Regions from separate parts of the Shewanella sp. S1-49-MNA-CIBAN-0167 genome, predicted to be linked through region 2. Evidence: riboswitches for the same ligand, from Rfam matches in the RefSeq annotation. Region 2 holds a riboswitch; the other holds the start of a gene.
What was found. A riboswitch is a leader RNA that binds a small molecule or an ion and turns the genes downstream of it on or off. The one in region 2 is predicted to bind lysine.
Positions count from the first base shown of each region.

Region 1: it holds a riboswitch for lysine, as region 2 does, so the genes downstream of both, lysC (lysine-sensitive aspartokinase 3) here and AAEZ00_RS12540 (Na+/H+ antiporter NhaC family protein) in region 2, are expected to answer to the same signal.

Region 1 covers NZ_JBEOPO010000005.1:57,455-60,722, forward strand. Annotated here, with positions in the region: gene arcA (two-component system response regulator ArcA) at 1-355, opposite strand, end outside; gene AAEZ00_RS03495 (DUF3293 domain-containing protein) at 1,031-1,474, shown strand; lysine riboswitch at 1,748-1,920, shown strand; gene lysC (lysine-sensitive aspartokinase 3) at 2,055-3,268, shown strand, end outside.
Region 2 covers NZ_JBEOPO010000024.1:23,419-26,686, reverse strand. Annotated here, with positions in the region: gene AAEZ00_RS12545 (electron transfer flavoprotein subunit alpha/FixB family protein) at 1-723, shown strand, start outside; lysine riboswitch at 1,127-1,344, shown strand; gene AAEZ00_RS12540 (Na+/H+ antiporter NhaC family protein) at 1,428-2,993, shown strand; gene AAEZ00_RS12535 (thymidine kinase) at 3,163-3,268, shown strand, end outside.

The sequences.
Region 1 (3,268 bases), on a different contig from region 2:
TTAACAGGTTACGGGCACGGATCGTTAATTCGCGAGGGTTGAATGGTTTAGTGATATAGTCATCTGCACCAATTTCAAGCCCTAAAATTTTATCAACTTCATTATCTCGACCGGTCAAGAAAATAAGACCGATGTTATTAATTTCACGTAGTTCACGTGCTAATAATAAGCCGTTTTTACCTGGTAAGTTAATGTCCATAACAACAAGGTTTATCTTGTTTTCTTGCATGGCTCTATGCATTTCTGCGCCGTCATTGGCTTCGGTGACAACATAGCCTTCAGCTTCAAAAATACTGCGCAATGTATTACGAGTTACTGCTTCATCTTCAACAATTAAAATGTGCGGATTTTGCATAATATATACCTGATTTTATAAAATTCGATTCTAGCCACGGTGTGCTAATAGATTGCAATAGCGCGTTAACATATGCGCTATTATTCCGATATTTTTGGGTGTTTATCTATGTCTACCCTGAATTAAACACTCTCTATAAACTCGATGACGTAACGCTTAATGCGGGTTACTGAGTCTGCTTGCGTTAACTAATTGCCATTACGCTAAGGTACGCGTTTACACTTATGCATGATGGTGTAAAAAGTGGTGTAAAATTTGTTGCACCTAGGCTTACTTACTATGAATGCCATTTAGAAAGATAGTTCCTTCCTGTCGCAAACTTATTTAATCGTATTAATGTTTTATCAAATGTAGAACAAATTTAGTACGACTGTAAACTTTACATCAATAAATCTTCACGCTCACAACAATATATGCTGAGATTTTCAGGTGTATGTAGCCAACTTTGCTACAATGATTTAATAGTGCGTGATGCTATTGTACTCGTTTTAGGCATTTGTTAACAAATTAAATGTTAAAAAATTAATATAACAGTCAAGTATATAAAAGATTAATATTACTAAGTTGATAATAATAAATGATTTTTAAGTATTAAACTGGTGATTAGATCGCAAATCTTTTCGATATCTAACCTAATTGTTAGACTCATTTTGGCTTAATTAACGAAAAAATATTATGGAAAATGTTATCGATACATTGTGGTATGAATATCAAACGACTCATTTTTTGTTCACCCAACGCCTTTCTAATGATTTCCCATTTGCTATAGTTACCGCTCATAACCCCCGGGGGACTAGCCTCTCACCGAGTCAAAATCGTTTACTTGATCATCAGCTTCAATCTAAAATCCAACAGTATAATCGGCCCTATCGTGCCTTAATCGGTGCGGCCGCTGATTGGTCACATATGGAAAAAAGCTGGGCAGTTTTTATTGATAAAGAACAGGCTGTTGAGCTAGGAAGAGAGTTAAATCAACATGCAATTTATTACGTTAATCAAGGTTTGATATCTCTGGTTGCGTGTCTTGATACCATCAAACCTGACGTTGAAATGGGCGCATTTAATCAGCGATTACGGCTGGTTAATGAACTGCCAGAGATTAGTTTCTATACTGGATGAGCGCTGGGTTAATTTAGAGCGCTTAATCGCTACTGAATGTTTTGAGTCATTAATCGAGACAATAAAATATATATTGTCTCGATTAATTGCGTTATTTGGTTTTTTTTGCGTATATATTGGCTTTTTTCTAATATAGAACAATGACAGATCCGCTATCGCTACGACAGATTATCTAACAACAAAGATATTTTTATCAAAACAGTGTTTTTTTACTGGGTTTGTTGATTGACTTGTTAGGGCATTTGTTGCTATTTTCATCAGCTCTCCTTCGGGAGAAACAGAAGAGGAGCGTTAACTAGGTAGTAAGTGAGAGGATGCCAGTCCGATGACAACTTATGATGGAGATTAGCGCCGAGGTATCAGTTTGTTTGGCGAACATTGATATCGGTCGTTTAGGCTGAATCCTAACGATTGTCACCTTTTTTTGGTGGAGAGCTTCTGGTGATGATTGCTGTTTCCCTTCTATAAGGGTGCGTTATCTTAGCACCAGGCTCTTCGAACGTAGTGTGTTCGGAGCGTATATCATGTTAGTAAATCACGTCTTATTTTCTAGTCTTTGGCAAACTGCGGAGGCATCAGTATGAGCATTATCTCTGAAACTGTTGTTCTTGAAACCGTGGTGCCTGAAATAGCCACATCAGAATTAGTCGTAGCCAAATTTGGCGGTACGTCGGTTGCTGATTACGCCTCTATGAGTCGTTGTGCCAATATTGTCTTGGCTAACCAAGCCACTCGTCTCGTGGTGGTGAGTGCCTCCAGTGGTGTCACCAATTTATTAGTTGAGCTGACTCAAGCTAATGTCAACGATGAACGACGACTAGTACTCCTTAAGCAAATTGCTCAAATTCAATATGCGATTCTCGATGAATTAGGCCGTCCACAAGACGTGGCGGCCAGTATTGATAAAATTCTGAGCCGAATGTCAGTATTAAGTGAATCGTTAGAACTTGATCGCAGCAAAGCGATTATGGACGAATTGCTGTCAACGGGTGAGCAATGTTCATCGATTTTATTTTCAGCGGTTATTCGGGAAAAAGGCACCGCTTCAAATCATTTCGATGTGCGTCAGGTGCTGCGTACCGACAGCTATTTTGGCCGTGCAGAACCACAGATTGAAGTCATTTCAACGCTTGCTGGTGATTTTTTAAAACCCTTACTTGCTCGTTATATCATTGTCACCCAAGGATTTATTGGAGCTGATGACAGTGGCCGAACCACAACATTAGGCCGTGGTGGCAGTGATTATTCGGCGGCATTACTGGCTGAAGCGCTCCGTGCCACAGCGGTTGAAATTTGGACCGATGTCGCCGGTATTTATACCACTGATCCACGGCTTGCCCCTAATGCGCGTCCCATTGCCGAAATTAGCTTTAATGAGGCGGCTGAGATGGCCACCTTTGGCGCTAAAGTATTGCATCCCGCCACCATTTTACCGGCTGTGAGACAAAAAATTCAGGTGTTTGTGGGATCAAGTAAAGCCCCTGAAATGGGCGGAACTTGGATCCGCCATCAAGTAGACGATACCCCAGTATTTAGAGCTGTGGCATTGCGCCGCGATCAAACATTACTTAACTTGCATAGCTTACAAATGTTACATGCTCAGGGTTTTTTAGCAGAAACGTTTGCGACTTTAGCTCGACATAAAATTTCGGTGGATCTCATTACCACCTCTGAAGTTAACGTGGCATTGACCTTAGATAAAACCGGTTCTGATTCGAGCGGACACGGCTTGTTAAGTGAGTCATTATTGCAAGAGTTATCGCAGCATTGTGGTGTTCGCGTCGAAGAGAACTT
Region 2 (3,268 bases):
CAATTAGCTGAAAATGTTTCAAAACTGGTCGTTGAAATAGCGGCGGATTACGAATACATTTTGGCTGCGGCTTCGAGCGTAGGTAAAGATACCTTACCTCGTGTGGCAGCATTATTAGACGTTGCTCAGATTTCTGAAGTGATTGAAGTGGTAAGCAGTGACACTTTTGTACGCCCTATTTATGCTGGTAATGCACTTGCTACAGTACAGAGCTTGGATGCCAAGAAAGTCATGACCGTGCGCTCAAGTGCCTTTGATGCTGCGGCCTCAACAGGCAGTGCTGAAGCGATAAACTTAAGTCAAGCAATTGATGCCCGCACTGAATTTGTATCTCAATCGTTAACTGAATCAGTCCGTCCTGAACTCGGTAATGCAGGCATTATTGTGTCTGGTGGCCGTGGCATGGGTAACGGTGAGAACTTTGCTTTATTAGAGCAATTGGCAGATAAACTAGGCGCGGCTGTTGGCGCATCTCGTGCGGCTGTGGATGCTGGTTTTGTGCCAAACGATTTACAAGTGGGTCAAACGGGTAAGATTGTCGCACCTGACTTGTATATTGCGGTAGGTATTTCTGGTGCGATTCAACATCTTGCCGGTATGAAAGATTCAAAAGTGATTGTAGCGATTAATAAAGATCCAGAAGCACCTATTTTTCAAGTGGCTGATTATGGACTGGTTGCCGATTTATTTGAAGCGGTACCAGCACTGAATAATCTCGTATAATCGGGCTTCAATTAGAGAGATGCGAGTTGATCTAGTCAGCAATGGCTACTGATGTAGAAGTGTTATTGAGCGTCTTGTCGATCGATTCTAAACGGTTTCTACTCATAAGGTAGAAACCTTTTTTATTGGATTACTTTTGGATTACTTTTGGATTATTACTGGATCTATCCTGATCTTGAAAAGAGGTTTCCGTTCAAATGTCGACGCTTGTATGCCGTTGCTATTTCTGTGCCCGTTACGCTAGCGTGTGTTTTATGTAAAAACGTTACATTAATGCTAATAGGTTGTGGTTTAAGTTATTGTTATTGTTATTTGCACTTCGGTTAAGTGTTTTTTACTGGCATTGCATATGCTACTTATGGTTGTATGTTCGCGCTGTTTGTAATGAGCTTTAAGTACAAACAACAAAAGTAGAGGTGCGTTGCATAAAAGTCATGTTGAATTGGGTGATGCCAATAATTCAACATAAAAGGATGCAATGCCGAAGCAAATGGGTCTATCAAGCGCATTTGTTGGGGCAGTTCTTGAAAGGGACTGCACTGTCATGGTGTTTTTTATCGATAAGATAAAAATAATGATATTCATATTAAATGGGTATTACTGTGGAGTGCTACTAGTAAGTTGTGCATATGCTTTCTGTGTATGCTTAGTCTTATTTTTAGTTTTGCTTCATTCGTATCCAACGAAGACATAAATTAACTATTATGATGACAAGTTATGCCGATTCGGCTCTTTCTGTATTGCCTCCTCTTGTGGCAATTACGTTAGCCATATTAACCCGTAAAGTTTTATTATCCTTAGGTTTAGGTATTATTTTTGGTGCCTTATTGCTCACTCAGTTTTCGCTGGTTGGAACGGGTGAGTATATCGTGCAAACCGCTAGCCAGCTTGTCTGGAAAGACGGTGAACTGAGTTCATGGAATGTCTATATTCTAGGGTTTTTAATTGTACTTGGGATGATCACTGCGCTGATCACCGTGAGTGGATCGGCTCGAGCGTTTGCCGATTGGGCTAAACTGCGCATTCGTAATAAGCGTGATGCTAAGTTAATGACCATTTTTCTCGGTTGTGTAGTCTTTATTGATGATTACTTCAACAGTTTAGTTGTGGGTTCTATTTCTCGACCTATTACAGACAGATATCATATTTCACGCGCTAAACTCGCCTATATTCTTGACTCTACTGCAGCTCCTATTTGCGTTATTTCTCCTGTATCGAGCTGGGGGGCATATATTATTGCGCTCATTGGCGGTATTTTAACGGCACATGGTTTTGCTGATTCTGGTCATCTAAGTGTGTTCATTCAAATGATCCCAATGAACTTTTATGCGTTGTTCTCGTTACTGTTATTAGTGTGTGTGGCGATTTTTGGCTTAGATGTGGGTCCAATGCGCCAGCATGAATTTAATGCACTTCGAGGTAACTTATTTGATGAATCAAAAGGCAAGCCACCTGGCGCCGTGACCGATTTACCGGAAGCTGACACCGGTAAAGTGATTGGGTTGTTTTTACCTATCGCCATATTAGTGTTTGCGACCGTTTACTTTATGGTTTCCAGTGGCGCTGAGGCATTAGTAGCCAAAGACCAAGTGTTTAGTGTGTTAGGCGCATTCGAAAATACAGACGTCAGTTTTTCTCTATTTTTTGGATCTTTAGTGGGATTGATTGTCACCGTATTGTTAGCGTTCCAGCAGAAAGTTGAGCTGACTATGCTGTTCAAAGGAATGTCTGTTGGTGCACGTTCAATGCTACCTGCAATTTACATTTTATTATTTGCTTGGACTATTTCCAGCGTAATTGGTCAGCTTGAAACCGGTAAGTACATGGCCAGTTTGGCTACTGACAACATTCCATTTGCTTTGTTACCAGCAATGTTATTTTTATTAGCTGGCATTACCGCATTTTCAACCGGAACGAGTTGGGGCACCTTTGGCATTATGCTACCGATAGCGGCCGATATGGCGATGGGCAGTGATAGCACTATGATGTTACCTATGCTGGCAGCGGTGCTTTCTGGTGCTGTATTTGGTGATCATTGTTCGCCTATTTCAGACACCACGATTTTGTCATCAACCGGAGCCAGTTGCCATCATATTGACCATGTTGTGACTCAGTTGCCTTATGCACTTATTGCGGCCTTGATTAGTTTAGTGGGTTATATCGTACTTGGTTTTACCGGTTCATTAATGGCCGGGCTTGTTTGTTGCTCGATATTATTTGTGATCAGTATTGTGATCCTGCGCTTTTGGGCTAGAAAATGCGCGATATGAATAAGGCTGCTTTTTGTAAATGATGGTCTTGTTCAGCTGAATGGTCTCACTTTGTGTCGCATTGAAAAATGGCGTATGGGTAACGAATACGCCATTTTTGTTTTTCATTACGATGCTAGAAAAGGTAATATGGACGATATTATCTGGCTAAACATTAGGACGCTTAACTTTGGCGCAACTGTATTTTTACTATTCGGCGATGAATGCCGGTAAATCAACGTCATTACTGCAGTCTTCTTATAATTATCGTGAGCGCGGTATGCACACGTTAGTGA